One region of the Streptomyces sp. NPDC002181 genome, then DNA from elsewhere that is predicted to be linked to it. Evidence: riboswitches for the same ligand, from Rfam matches in the RefSeq annotation. Region 1 holds a riboswitch; each other region holds the start of a gene.
The links. Region 1 has a riboswitch for cobalamin ahead of ACFYXV_RS02555 (ribonucleoside-diphosphate reductase subunit alpha). Riboswitches for the same ligand answer to the same signal wherever they lie in the genome.

Region 1 (3,564 bases):
GGCTCATCGCGACGCCCGAGGAGCGGGCGGAGCTCGCCGCCGCCGGCCTGGACTCGGGCGGCGGCCGCGCGAAGGAGCCGGTGGCGTGAGCGGGGTCCGCGCGGCGCTGGCGAAGGCGCGGTTCTTCGTACGGGAGTTCTCGGGCGAGGCGGCGTACGACCGCTACGTCGCCCACGCCCGTACGCACGACCCGGACGCGGAGGTCATGACCCGCCGCGCCTTCGAACGCGCCCGTACGGACTCCCGCGAGGCGGACCCCCGCGAGGGCTTCCGCTGCTGCTGAGCACGTACGTGAAGGGCCCCGCCGAATCGGCGGGGCCCTTCGGCATCCTCAGCGCACCCAGTCCTTGAGGACCTCGGTCTGGAGGGTGATGCCGACGGGCTCGGGGAGCTCGACGTCCTTCCCGTACGCCACGATGTGGGTGCTCTCGTACCGTCGGCCGTTGGGCTGGCTGTAGACGGAGATCTCGCACTTGGCCCGGTCGATCAGCAGGTAGACGGGAATGCCCGTCTCCGCGTAGGCGCGGGGCTTCTCGACGTGGTCCCGCCGGTGGGTGTCCGAATCCCACGAGGTCACCTCGACGGCCATGAGGATCGGGTCGGGGTCGACCCAGTCGCCCTGCCCGGCGAATGCCTTGGAAGGCGCCAGCACCGCGTCCGGGATGGCCCGCCCTCCCCGGTACGCCTCGGCCTTGATCCCCTGTCCCCCGTGCAGCCAGAGCTCCGGCCGGTACTGCATGCAGATCCGCGTGAGCCACTCGATGATCGTCTGGTGATCGCCGTCCGGCATGGCCTTGCTCCTGATAACCCCGTCGATGAACTCCAGCCGCGTCCCCTCCCTCTCGCGGGCCGCTATGCGCGCCACGGCTTCGAAGTCCTCGGTCAGCATGTGGGGCCGGTCTGTCATCACGGTCATGCCTCGCTCGCCTTCCTCGACGGTGCTGTCTTCGACGATAGCGCCGGGCACCGACAGCCGTCCGGCACACTCGACCGCATGGACATCGTGATCAGGGAAGCGCTGGCGGCGGAGTACGGGACGCTCGGGGAGATCACCGCGCAGGCCTACCTCGGGGACGGGCTGCTGACGTTCGGCGAGGACGATCCGTACCTCGTGCGGCTGCGCGACGTGGCCGGGCGCGCCGCCGACGGGGTGATACTCGTCGCCGCGACGGGCGAGGGCCGGCTCCTCGGCGGGGTGGCCTTCGCCGCGCCCGGGAGCCCGCTGTGCGACATCGCCGGACCCGGCGAGGCCGAGTTCCGGATGCTGGCCGTCGCTCGGGAGGGCCGCGGGCGGGGCGCCGGGGAGGCTCTGGTGCGGGCCTGCATCGACCGCGCCCGGGCCGTCGAGGGCGTACGGCGCCTCGTGCTGTCCACCACGGACGACATGACCGGCGCCCACCGGATCTACGGACGGCTCGGTTTCGTGCGCTCGCCGGAACGGGACTGGGAGCCCGTCCCCGGCCTCCCTCTGCGCACGTACGGTCTCGAACTGTAGCCACGCCGACACAACATCTAGGGGGTCGCGCAGGAGGGGGCCCCCACATGTATGCTCATGCTCGCTGTCGTCGCAGGGGAATCCGGTGCGAATCCGGAACTGTCCCGCAACGGTATGAAGTACACCCATTGGTGTCACCGCAAGTCCGATGACCTGCCGACAGTGCGCCCGGCTCGACCGAACCGGGTGTCGATACGTCCGGGCCTCGCGGTTGGGCCGGTGGACGCCGCGCGGTGCTGCCTTGCCCTGCCCGCGCGCGCCCGCTCGCGCCGACGCCGCAGGTGTCCCGGAGCCGAGCGAGGGAGAGCTCCCCCCGTGACCATCGCGCCTTCCGCACCGCGCGCCGAGTCCGACCCGTCCGACACCGGAATCGAGACCGGGGGACCTGGGGCCGCGCTGCTGCGGACCCTCACCGAGCTGACGGCCGACCTCCCCGACACTGACCCCGGCCGGGTCGCCGCCGCCGCGCTGCGCGGACGCAGCGCCGCCGCCGACGAGGCCGAGCTGCGCGCTCTGGCCACGGAGGCCGCCGCCGGTCTCATCTCCGAGGACCCGGCGTACTCCCGGCTCGCCGCCCGGCTGCTGACGCTGGCCGTCGCCGAGGAAGCCGCCGGCCAGGGGGCCACCTCCTTCTCCGCCTCCGTCGCGGTCGGCCACCGCGAGGGCCTCATCGCGGACCGCACCGCCGCGTTCGTGGCGCTGCACGCGAACCGCCTGGACGCGCTGGTCGAGCACACGCTCGCCGAGGGCGCCGACGACCGCTTCGGCTTCTTCGGCCTGCGCACCCTGCACAGCCGCTACCTGCTGCGCCACCCGATCACCCGCCAGGTCGTCGAGACCCCGCAGCACTTCATGCTGCGCGTGGCCTGCGGCCTCGCCGAGAACGACACCGTCCAGGCCGTCGAGGAAGTGGCCTCGCTCTACCGGCTGATGAGCCGCCTCGACTACCTGCCGTCCTCCCCCACGCTCTTCAACTCCGGCACCCGGCACCCGCAGATGTCCTCCTGCTACCTGCTGGACTCCCCGCTGGACGAGCTCGACTCGATCTACGACCGGTACCACCAGGTCGCGCGTCTGTCGAAGCACGCCGGCGGCATCGGCCTCTCGTACTCGCGCATCCGCGCCCGCGGTTCGCTGATCCGCGGTACGAACGGCCACTCCAACGGCATCGTGCCGTTCCTGAAGACCCTCGACGCCTCCGTCGCCGCCGTGAACCAGGGCGGCCGCCGCAAGGGCGCCGCCGCCGTCTACCTGGAGACCTGGCACGCGGACATCGAGGAGTTCCTGGAGCTCCGCGACAACACCGGCGAGGACCAGCGCCGCACGCACAACCTGAACCTGGCGCACTGGGTGCCGGACGAGTTCATGCGCCGCGTCAACGCGGACGCCGACTGGTCGCTGTTCTCCCCGGCCGACGTGCCCGAGCTGGTCGACCTGTGGGGCGACGAGTTCGACGCCGCCTACCGCAAGGCCGAGGCGGACGGCCTGGCCCGCAAGACCATGCCCGCCCGCGACCTGTACGGCCGGATGATGCGCACCCTCGCGCAGACCGGCCAGGGCTGGATGACCTTCAAGGACGCCTCCAACCGCACGGCGAACCAGACCGCCGAGCCGGGCACCGTCGTCCACTCCTCGAACCTGTGCACCGAGATCATCGAGGTCACCAACGACGGCGAGACGGCGGTCTGCAACCTGGGCTCGGTCAACCTGGGCGCGTTCGTCCTCACCGAGACCGGCGAGATCGACTGGGAGCGGCTGGACGAGACCGTCCGTACGGCCGTCACCTTCCTCGACCGCGTCGTGGACATCAACTTCTACCCGACCGAGCAGGCCGGCCGCTCCAACGCCCGCTGGCGTCCGGTGGGCCTGGGAGCGATGGGCCTCCAGGACGTCTTCTTCAAGCTGAAGCTGCCGTTCGACTCCCCCGAGGCGAAGGCGCTGTCCACCAAGCTCTCCGAGCGCATCATGCTGGCCGCGTACGAGGCCTCCTGCGACCTCGCCGAGCGCAGCGGCCCGCTCCCGGCCTGGGAGCAGACCCGCACCGCCCGCGGCGTCCTGCACCCCGACCA
Region 2 (3,564 bases), on a different contig from region 1:
CTCGCCCGGGTCGTTGACCAGGAACGGGTAGATCAGGGGGAGGTCGCCGAGCGCGGCGTCCGGGGCGCAGGCAGCCGACAGGCCGGCGTTCTTGCCCGGCAGCCACTCCAGGTTGCCGTGCTTGCCCAGGTGGATCATCGCGTCGGCGCCGAAGCCGCCGTCCTCGGCCCGTGCCTGGATCCAGCGGTACGCGGCCAGGTAGTGGTGCGAGGGCGGCAGGTCGGGGTCGTGGTAGATCGCGATCGGGTTCTCGCCGAAGCCGCGCGGCGGCTGGATCAGGACGAGCAGGTTCCCGCGGCGCAGCGCCGCGAGGACGATGTCGCCCTCCGGGTTCGCGGAGCGGTCCACGAACATGTTGCCCGGCGCCTCGCCCCAGTGCTGCTCCACGCTCTCGCGCAGCTCGGCGGGGAGCTCGGCGAACCACCGCTTGTAGTCGGCGGCCGGGATGCGGACCGGGTTGCGGGCCAGCTGCTCCTCGGTCAGCCAGTCCTGGTCGTGGCCGCCGGCCTCGATCAGGGCGCGGATCAGCTCGTCGCCGTCGCCCGAGACCAGGCCCGGGACCTCCTCGACGGGGCCGAAGTCGTAGCCGCCCGCGATGAGGGTGCGCAGCAGCTCCACGGCGCTGGCCGGGGTGTCGAGGCCGACCGCGTTGCCGATGCGGGAGTGCTTGGTGGGGTACGCGGACAGGACGAGCGCGACCTTCTTGTCGCGCCGCTCGATGTGCCGCAGCCGGGCGTGGCGGACGGCGATCCCGGCGACGCGGGCGGCGCGCTCGGGGTCGGCCACGTACGCCGGCAGCCCGTCCTCGTCGAGCTCCTTGAAGGAGAACGGGACGGTGATCAGGCGGCCGTCGAACTCCGGGACCGCGACCTGCGTCGCGGCGTCGAGCGGGGAGAGGCCCTCGTCGTTCTCCTCCCAGGCGCTGCGCGAGCCGGTCAGGCACAGGGCCTGCAGGATCGGCACGCCGAGCCCGGCGAGCGCGCCCGCGTCCCAGGACTCGTCGTCGCCGCCGGCCGAGGCCGTGGCGGGCTTGGTGCCGCCTGCCGCGAGCACCGTGGTGACGATCGCGTCCGCCGACTCCAGTTCGGCGATCAGCTCCGGCTCCGGCGCGCGCAGGGAGGACACGTACAGGGGTACGGGCGTGCCGCCGGTCTCCACGATCGCGTCGCACAGCGCGTGCACGAAGGCGGTGTTGCCGCTCATCTGGTGGGCGCGGTAGTACAGCACCGCGATGCGCGGCCCGTACGGGCGCACCGGCGTGCGCTCCAGCGGGCCCCAGGTGGGCGCCGCGGCGGGCGGCTCGAAGCCGTGGCCGGTGAGCAGCACGGTGTCGGAGAGGAAGCGCGCCAGCTGGTCCAGGTTGGCGGGGCCGCCGTGCGCGAGGTAGCCGTGCGCCTCGGCCGCGATGCCGATCGGGACCGTCGAGGCCTCCATCAGCTGGGCGTCCGGGGCCTGTTCGCCGGTGAGGACGACCACCGGGCGGGTCTGTTCCGGCGCCAGGAGCAGGTCGAGGCCGTCCTGCCAGGCGCGCAGGCCGCCCAGGAGGCGTACGACGACCAGGTCGACGCCGTCGAGCAGGGCGGGCAGGTCGTCCAGGGGAAGGCGGGAGGGGTTCGCGAACCGGTACGGCACGGGGCCGTCCGCGGCGCGGGCGCTGAGCAGATCGGTGTCGGACGTCGACAGCAGCAGGATCATGCGGCGGCATGCCTTCCTCGGGGTTTCCGCGCCCCGGGCAGTGTGGACAGCGGGAGTTCCTGACTCACCCGGCGGATCGCTCCGCGGGTTCACAGTGGCGGGACCGCGCCGGATTCGCACCGGGCTTCCTCCCAGCGGGCCACGTGGCTCCGCCGGGGGTCATCTTAGGTGGCGTTCTCCCTGGCCGGGAGTGGGGGTGGTCCGCGCACGGGGAGCGGATCGGGGCAGGTCGGGCGGAGGGTGGGGCGCAGGGGGAGGGTGGTGACGGACACAGGTCGAGGTCGGTCAATCGTGGGTATGCTCGCCGCCATGCCGCCCCAGCCCCCTTCCGCCGCAGTGCGGGACGAACCGGTCATACGTGACCGCGGTGACGCCTGCCCCGGTGCGCTGCGGCTGCACGCGGCGGACGACGGGTACCTGGCCCGGATCCGGATACCCGGCGGGATGCTCGACGCGGACGCGGCCCTGCTCCTGGCCGACGCGGCGGACCGGCTCGGCGACGGGCACGTCGACCTCACCTCGCGCGGCAACGCGCAGCTGCGCGGGCTCGGCGCGAGCTGCGGGGGCGAGCTGCGGGGCGTGCTCGTACGCGCCGGGCTGCTGCCCGCGCCCACCCACGAGCGGGTCCGCAACATCGTCGCCTCGCCCCTGACCGGCCTGGACCGGCGCGGTCTGCCCGACGTGGCCCCCTGGGTCGCCGAGCTGGACCGGCTGCTGTGCGCGAGCGCGCCGGCGGCCGGGCTGTCGGGGCGCTTCCTGTTCGCCCTCGACGACGGCCGCGGGGACGTGACCTCGCTCGACGCCGATGTGAACCTGACCGCCGTCCGGGACGGGGGCGGGGACCGGGCGCTGCTGTGGACCGCCGACCCGGCGGACGCGCTGCTCGTCGGCGCGGCCGACGCGCCGAAGGCCGCGCTCGTGGCCGCGGAGTACTTCCTGGACGCCGTCCGGGCGGCCGGTACCCGGGCCTGGCGGGTGTCGGAGCTGCCCGCGGAACACGCCCTGGACCGCGAGGGGTTGGGCGGGAGGCTGGCCGCCGCCGGGATCCCGGCCCCCGCCGCGCCGGGCTCCGCGGCCGCCTCCTTGCGCGGACCGGCCCCCGAACCGGGTGTGGTCGAGGGGCCCGGCGGCGCCGCCGCGCTCAGCGTGCTGGCGCCGCTGGGCCGTCTGAGCACCGCGCAGTGGCGCGCCCTGGCCGCGCTGACCGGCCGTATCCGCCTGACCCCCTGGCGGGGGATCGTCGTCCCCGGCCTGCCCGCCGGAGCCGCCGGGGAGGCGCTCGCCGCCCTCGCCGAAGCCGGACTCGTGACCGGCTCCGACGATCCCTGGCGGTCCGTCACCGCCTGTACCGGGCAGCCCGGTTGTGCGAAGTCCCGCGCCGACGTGCGCGCCGACGCGCGTGCCGTCGTAGCGCAGGCGCAGGCGCAGGCGCAGGCGCAGGAACGGGAACGGGAACAAGCGCGGGCACGGGTGCGTACGCCGGCGCAGGGGACCCGCCTGCTGCCCGTGCACTGGTCCGGCTGCGAGCGCCGGTGCGGGCACCCCCGCGGCACCGCCTGGGCGGACGTGGTCGCCACCGCCGACGGGTACGACCTCTCCGCGGCCGGACAGACCCCGCGCCGGGGCGTCCCGGCCTCCGAACTTCCCGCGGCCCTCGCGGCCGTACGCCGCACCACCTCCCACGACGCAGCGAAGAAATGAGCGAGTACACAGTGTTCGAGTACGAGAAGGACGGCGCGGCCATCTACCGCCAGTCCTTTGCCACGATCCGCGCCGAGGCGGACCTCTCCGGGCTGCCCGCCTCCGTCGCCCAGGTCGCGGTGCGCATGATTCACGCCTGCGGAATGACCGACCTGCCCCGGGACCTCG
Region 3 (3,564 bases), on a different contig from region 1:
GCGTGAAGGACACCGAGCAGACCTTGAGGTTGCCGGCGCCGTCGTCGACGGTCAGCGCCAGCTTGGCCGCCGTCCCGGCGGTGAAGGTGGACTGGGCGACCCACTGCGGGGCGCCGGGGGTGACCGGAACGGGCGGAGCGGCGGTGAAGCCGCCGCCGGCGACGGCGCGCAGCGCGTCGATGGAGGAGTAGGCCGAGGGCGTGGTGTCCGAGGGCTTGTACTTGAAGCCGCCTGCCGGGTTGTACTGGTTGGCGATCAGGAAGTCGATCGGCGTCTTGCCGCTGCCGGTGAGGAAGTCGCCGGTCTGGGGGTTGAATCCGCAGGCGTTCAGCCCTGCGACGCCCCAGCCGTTGGAGCTGGTGTTGACCCCGTAGAGGGAGTTGAAGGCACCGCTGCCGGAGACGAGCTTGGCCTTGAGGAAGTTCTTCGCCTGGACGACGTCCGTGTCCGTGTTGGGGACGCCGGAGACGCAGAGGGCCGCCATGGCGGCGCCGGTCATGTCCACATCGCCCGCGGAGTTGAGGACGGTCGGGTTGCCCTCGGCCTTGTTGTAGGTCCAGCCCCCGTCGACGTGCTGGTTCGCGCGGATCCGGGTGACCATGGAGTCGGTCAGCGACTGCGGGACGCGGTTGGCACCGCCCTGGGTCTTGGCCCCGCCCAGCGAAAGGGCGGCGAAGACCGTGCCGTTGAAGTTGCCGGACGGGCCGAAGTAGCCGGCCTCGGCGGTCTGCCAGTAGGAGTAGACGTGGGCGATGAGGTTGCGGGAGGCCGAGACGCGGGCCGGGTCGATGCCCGCGGCGTACGCGTTGAGCGTGCCGCGCTCGTAGTCGGTCACCACCGGGGAGGCCTGCGGCCAGCCGGCGGTCGACAGCAGGTTGCGGTACACCGTGCGCGCGTTCTTCGTGGTGTCGCCGCCCGGGTAGACGTCGACCACGGCCGTGCCGGTGGCCGCGAAGGCGCTGAACGCCCACTCGTTCGACAGACCACTGCCCGCGTACGAACCATCGGCGGCCTGGAGGGACTTGAGGTACGTCACGCCGTTGGTCTTGGACGTGGCGATCTGGGCGGGCGAGGAGGTGGCGAAGGCCGGCAGGGTCGTGAGGGCGAGGGCGCCGAGTGCCGCGGGCACGGTGAGCACGAGGCGGCGGGAGGTACGGGTACGGGACATGGCCTGCTCCTGAAATGGGGGACGCCGGCCTGACCGGGGCTCGTGCGGGCGGGCAGCCCGGAGCTCGGTGGCGGCCGTCCGAACGCGTGGTACGGCTGGTGATGTGCCATGCCGCATGGGCATTCGGGCTCGGTGACGGCCCCCTGCCGTCCCACACCGCTGCGCGTCAGCCCCGGATTCGCACCAGGTTCCCCCATGTGGCAGCCCAGGACGCTACCCGAGTGATCAAGGCTCCGCCAGCCACTGTGCCGGGGACCGGTCGGGCGCCGCCGAGGAGCCGTGTCACATGAGACGCAGACCACCTTGACGCTGTCTTTATCTGCGTGGTCCACTCCGACTGATAAGCACTCAGCTCCAGGGGAAGCCGGTCGAAATCCGGCGCTGACCCGCAACCGTAGGCCCGGTTCCGTCCGGGTGAGTCGGAATGCCTGGAGCCAGGTTTTTGCAGCGAGAAGCGCCGTCGCGGACTACGGCGTGGTTCGAACGGCTTCCCCGTGCGCCCACGGGCTGCGGAAGCCCTTTCGCCACGCACTGGTCCGCCCGGCCGACACGAGGGGCCGTGGTGGGGACCGCACAGCAATCAGAGCGACACCTGGGGAGCAAGGGGCTGCTGTCGCTCATATCGGCGGCAGTGCTGACCTTCGCCGCGAGCGCGGCCTTCGTGGGCGGGACGGTATCCGCCTCGGCCGACCCGATCGAGCAGTGCACGGCCACCACCGGGGCGATCGTCGCCGTGGACTTCGGCCCGTTCGGCGGCAAGGTGGAGAAGGGCTGCGACACCACGCCCACCACCGGCTACGAACTGCTGCAGACCTCCGGGTTCACCATGGAGGGCACCGTCCACGACGGCCCTGCCTTCATCTGCCGCATCGGCAAGGGCACCGGTACGCGGTACCCCACGCCGGACAAGGAGGACTGCGTCCTCACCCCGCAGGCCACCGCCTACTGGTCGTACTGGACCGCATCTCCCGGTCAGCGCAAGTGGTCCTACAGCCAGCAGGGGGCCATGGCCCGGAACCCGAAGCCCGGCGACGTGGAAGCCTGGGTCTACGGCGGCACCGACATCGCCGGCACCAAGGGCAAGCCGTCGTTCTCCCCCGACGACGTCCGCGGGTTCACCACCTCCGACCCGACCGTCCCGACGACCCCGCCCAACGTGCCGGCCGGACGGGTCGACGTACCCGCGACCACCCGCTGGGCCACCGGGACACTGACGGACGGGGAGCGCGTCGTCGACGAGGGTTCCACGACCCCGAACCACTTCCTCTCCACGGAAGCCGTCTTCGCCCTCGCCGCGGCCGACCGCAAGAGCCCGGCGGCGAAGAAGACCGCCGACTTCCTCGCCACGCCCGCTCAGACCGATGCCTACGCCTACCCGGCCGGCAAGGACGGCGTCCCGGACGCCACCGCCGCGGCCCGGCTCGCCCTGGTCGCCGAGGCCACCGGCAAGGACCCCCGCGCGTTCGGGGGCCACGACCTGCTCGGCGACCTCGTGAAGTACGCCTGCCCCCGCGACATCGGCGACGGCGAAACGGTCGAAGGCTGCCTCACCAAGGGCGACTTCCGTACGAGCGGTCAGGCCGACGCCCAGGCGATGGCCGTCATCGCCCTGGTCAACGCCGGTATGACCCCTCCCCCGGGCTCCGTGGCCCGGCTGACCGTCCTGCAGTGCGAGGACGGCGGATTCACCAGCGTCCTCATCCGGCCCGGGAGCCCGGGGTGCGAGAGCGAGGCCGGCGCCACCGGCCTGATCACACTGGCCCTGGAACGGGCGGGCGGCCACGAGGCGGTGCTCCAGAAGGCCCGCGGCTATCTGAAGAGGTCCCAGCTGGCGACCGGCGCCTGGCCCGCCGTCTTCTACGAGACGACCGGCAACCCGGCCGCCACCGGCTGGGCCGCGCAGGCACTGCGCGCCCTCGGCGACGAGGCGTTCGCGGACGCCGGTGTCTCCTGGCTCGCCGGGCACCAGCTCCCGACGGGCGGATTCGGCTTCGCCGAGGACGACACCGAATCGAGGCTGTACCCCACCGCCACGTCCGCGATCGCGGGCGCCGGCAGCGATCTCGTCTCCCTGACCGCCAAGCCGGCCGACCCGCCGACGCCGACGAACCCGCCGACCACGCCCCCGGCCGGTGAAGGGCCCGACCTGAAGAAGGGCGCCGCGTACCTGACGGCCCGGTCCCGGCTGATCCAGGGCCGCTTCTACGAGAGCCAGCCCGGTTCGGGCTTCGCCGACTACGGCCTGACCATCGACGGCGCGTACGCCCTCGCCGCCACCGGCGAGGACAACGCCGCGCTGCGCAACATCGTCGACTTCATGGACAAGGGCGGCAAGGACGGCCAGAAGCGCGGCATCCACGACTGGACCCTCGTCGGCACCACGTACGCGAACGGCG
Region 4 (3,564 bases), on a different contig from region 1:
CCGGAGCAGAACGCATCGTACGGTCTGGTGGGGGTGTGCCGGAAGCGGATCCCGCGAGAGGATCGCGTGAACACACCGGTTCCGCTCCGGCGGCCGTGTTCGGCCGGGGCGGCGCTACGCCCGGCCCGGCCGCCGTGCCTCCGACTCGGTCACGGGGTCTCCGGCCCGCACCCCGTGCAGCACGTGGGCGAGCACTTCGGCACCCCGGGCCACGCGCGGACCCGGCCGGTTGAAGTAGGCGGGGCCGTCCAGCACCCACACCTCGCCGGCCCGTACGGCGGGCAGTTCCTCCCAGCCCGGCAGCGCGGTGAGCAGGCCGAGTTCGGTCAGGGTCCGTTCGGGCGGGAAGCCGCACGGCAGCACCAGGACGACGTCCGGGCGCGCCGCGCGTACCGCGTCCCAGGCCATCGGCTCGGTGTGCTCCCCGGGCGCGGCCAGCAGCGGATTCCCGCCCGCACACGTGATCTGCTCCGGTACCCAGTGTCCGGCCGGCCACAGCGGATCGAGCCACTCGATGGCCACCACCCGCGGCCTCGGCCGGCCCGCCACGGCGCGCCGGACCCCGGCGAGCCGGCCGAGCAGCTCCGTGCGCCGCCGTTCGGCCGTTTCCCGGACTCCCAGCAGGTCGCCCACGGTGACGAGGCAGTCCAGGACGTCGTCCAGGGTCCGTGGTTCCAGGCTCAGCACGCGCGGACCGGCGTCCATGAGGCGCACCGCCCGGGAGACGCCCTCGTAGGACACCGCGCAGACCCGGCAGAGGTCTTGGGTGAGCAGGACGTCGGGTGCGAGCGCGGCGAGAGCCTCCGTGTCCAGGGTGTAGAGCGAGGAGCCGCTGTGCGCCGCGCCGCCGACCGCGGCGGAGATCTCCCGGCTGCCGAGTGCGTCCGCGTCGAATTCGGCGCGGGTGACGACGGGCACCGACGCGACCGCCGTCGGCGGCCAGTCGCATTCGTGGGTACGTCCGACCAGGTCGGCGACGAGTCCGAGGTCCGCCACGATGTCCGTGGCCGCGGGGAGCAGCGAGACGATGCGCATGCCCCGACTCTAGGGGGTGTCGCCGAAGTCCCTTCTGGCCGGCGGGGTCTGGCACGCGCGCTCGCGGCGTTGTCGTCGGTCGACGACGCGAGCGTCGCCCCTCCCCCTGCCTTCGGCGGGAGGACCCCGTCCTCCGCCTTGCGGTCACACGCACCAGACCCCGCCGACCCCGCCCTCACGGGCGGACGAAGCCACTTCGACGACACCCCCTGGGCGCGCCCGGCTGGTGGGTCTGGACTTACTAGGACGTCCAACTATATGTTCGTGGGCACAAGGTCCGCGGTGCAGGGAAGCCGGTGAGAAACCGGCACGGTCCCGCCACTGTGACCGGGGAGTGTGCTGCCATCCACACGCCACTGACGAGGTCTGTCGGGAAGGCGGGCGGCGCGCGGGGATCCGGGAGTCAGGATACCGGCCGCGGATGTTCCGTGTTGTCCACGAGGATGGAGCAGACACGCATGGCACCGGTTTGTACCCACGACCCTGGTGATCCGGCGGAGCGCGCGCACACCGATCCGCGCTCGTAGTCCTCACGGCATTCCGCAGCGGCACACCCTCACCCAGGGTGCGGTCCGGCGGTGCGCCGTGCCATCCCCGGATCCAACCTGACGAGAGCAGGCATCCATGGTCCGTGAACTCACCCATTTCATCGGCGGAAAGCACACCACCGGTACGTCCGGACTCTTCGCCGACGTCCACGACCCCAACACCGGCGCCGTCCAGGCCCGGGTTCCGCTCGCCGGGCGCGCCGACACCGAGGCCGCCATCGCCAACGCCGAGGAGGCGCAGGCCGAGTGGGGGCAGTGGAACCCCCAGCGGCGCGCCCGCGTCCTGATGCGCTTCCTCCAGCTCGTCGAGGGCGAACGCGAGGCTCTGGCCCGGCTGTTGTCGTCCGAGCACGGCAAGACCGTCGCCGACGCCCACGGCGACCTGCAACGCGGCCTGGAGGTGGTCGAGTTCGCCGCCGGAATCCCGCACCTGCTCAAGGGCGAGTTCACCGACAACGCGGGGACCGGCATCGACGTGCACTCGCTGCGCTCCCCCCTCGGCGTCGTCGCCGGCATCACCCCGTTCAACTTCCCCGCCATGATTCCCCTCTGGCAGGCCGCGCCCGCCCTGGCCTGCGGCAACGCGTTCGTCCTCAAGCCCTCCGAGCGGGATCCGTCCGTACCGCTGCGCCTCGCGGAGCTCTTCCTGGAGGCCGGCCTGCCGCCGGGCGTCCTCAACGTGGTCAACGGCGGGAAGGAGGCCGTCGACACCCTCCTCGAGGACCCCCGCGTCCAGGCCCTCGGCTTCGTCGGCTCCACGCCGATCGCCGCGCACATCTACGCCACCGCGGCCGCCCACGGCAAGCGGGCGCAGTGCTTCGGCGGGGCCAAGAACCACATGATCGTGATGCCGGACGCGGACCTCGACCAGGCCGTCGACGCCCTGATCGGCGCCGGCTACGGCTCGGCGGGCGAACGCTGCATGGCCATCTCCGTCGCCGTACCCGTCGGCGAGGAGACGGCCGACCGGCTGGTCGCCGCCCTCAAGGACCGCATCGCGACCCTGAGGATCGGGCGCTCCGACGACCCGGACGCGGACTTCGGCCCCCTGGTCAGCCGCGACGCCCTCGACCGGGTCCGCCGCTACGTGGACATCGGCGCGAGCGAGGGAGCCGAACTCGTCGTCGACGGACGCGGTTTCACCCTGGAGGGTCACGAGAACGGGTTCTTCGCCGGCGCCACCCTCTTCGACCGGGTCTCCCCGCAGATGCGGATCTACCGCGAGGAGATCTTCGGCCCCGTCCTTTCGGTGGTCCGTGCCGCCGACTTCGAGGAGGCCCTGCGCCTGCCGAGCGAACACCCGTACGGCAACGGCGTGGCGATCTTCACCCGGGACGGGGACACCGCCCGTGAGTTCACCCGCCGGGTCAACACCGGCATGGTCGGGGTCAACGTGCCCATCCCGGTGCCCGTCGCCTACCACACCTTCGGCGGCTGGAAGCGTTCCGGCTTCGGCGACCTGAACCAGCACGGACCCGACTCGATCCGCTTCCACACCCGGACCAAGACCGTCACCTCGCGCTGGCCCTCCGGGGTCAAGGAGGGCGCGAGCTTCACCATCCCGACGATGGGGTGAGCGCGGTGACCACCACCCTCACCGAGGACCAGCTCGCCCTCGCCGAGGTCACCCTCGACTTCGCGCAGGAGCAGCTCGCCCCCCATGCCGTGGCCTGGGACCAGGACAAGCACTTCCCCGTCGACGTCATCCGACGGGCCGCCTCCCTCGGTCTCGCCGGCGTGTACGTACGCGAGGAACACGGCGGTTCCGGTCTCTCCCGCAGCGACGGCGTGCTCGTCTTCGAGACCCTCGCGACCGGCTGCCCGTCCATCGCCGGCTACCTCTCCATTCACAACATGGTCGCCTGGATGATCGACCGCTACGGCGACGAAGGCCAGCGCGCCCGCTGGCTGCCCGCCCTCTGCGCCGCGGCGACCCTGGGCAGCTACTGCCTGACGGAACCGGGCGCGGGCTCGGATGCCG

Region 2: linked by a shared signal. The riboswitch ahead of cobN (cobaltochelatase subunit CobN) and the one ahead of ACFYXV_RS02555 (ribonucleoside-diphosphate reductase subunit alpha) in region 1 are both predicted to bind cobalamin.
Region 3: linked by a shared signal. The riboswitch ahead of ACFYXV_RS33690 (hypothetical protein) and the one ahead of ACFYXV_RS02555 (ribonucleoside-diphosphate reductase subunit alpha) in region 1 are both predicted to bind cobalamin.
Region 4: linked by a shared signal. The riboswitch ahead of ACFYXV_RS33710 (CoA-acylating methylmalonate-semialdehyde dehydrogenase) and the one ahead of ACFYXV_RS02555 (ribonucleoside-diphosphate reductase subunit alpha) in region 1 are both predicted to bind cobalamin.

The regions. Positions count from the first base shown of each region.
Region 1 is NZ_JBIASC010000001.1:560,492-564,055, forward strand. It holds gene ACFYXV_RS02535 (carbon starvation CstA family protein) at 1-89, shown strand, start outside; gene ACFYXV_RS02540 (YbdD/YjiX family protein) at 86-283, shown strand; gene ACFYXV_RS02545 (Uma2 family endonuclease) at 332-916, opposite strand; gene ACFYXV_RS02550 (GNAT family N-acetyltransferase) at 995-1,495, shown strand; cobalamin riboswitch at 1,540-1,671, shown strand; gene ACFYXV_RS02555 (ribonucleoside-diphosphate reductase subunit alpha) at 1,811-3,564, shown strand, end outside.
Region 2 is NZ_JBIASC010000002.1:672,985-676,548, reverse strand. It holds gene cobN (cobaltochelatase subunit CobN) at 1-1,695, opposite strand, end outside; cobalamin riboswitch at 1,728-1,865, opposite strand; gene cobG (precorrin-3B synthase) at 2,005-3,396, shown strand; gene ACFYXV_RS09195 (precorrin-8X methylmutase) at 3,393-3,564, shown strand, end outside.
Region 3 is NZ_JBIASC010000023.1:45,460-49,023, reverse strand. It holds gene ACFYXV_RS33690 (hypothetical protein) at 1-1,168, opposite strand, end outside; cobalamin riboswitch at 1,265-1,404, opposite strand; cobalamin riboswitch at 1,527-1,597, shown strand; gene ACFYXV_RS33685 (prenyltransferase/squalene oxidase repeat-containing protein) at 1,731-3,564, shown strand, end outside.
Region 4 is NZ_JBIASC010000023.1:50,557-54,120, forward strand. It holds gene ACFYXV_RS33705 (cobalamin-binding protein) at 115-1,035, opposite strand; cobalamin riboswitch at 1,284-1,470, shown strand; gene ACFYXV_RS33710 (CoA-acylating methylmalonate-semialdehyde dehydrogenase) at 1,660-3,159, shown strand; partial or broken gene ACFYXV_RS33715 (acyl-CoA dehydrogenase family protein) at 3,156-3,564, shown strand, end outside.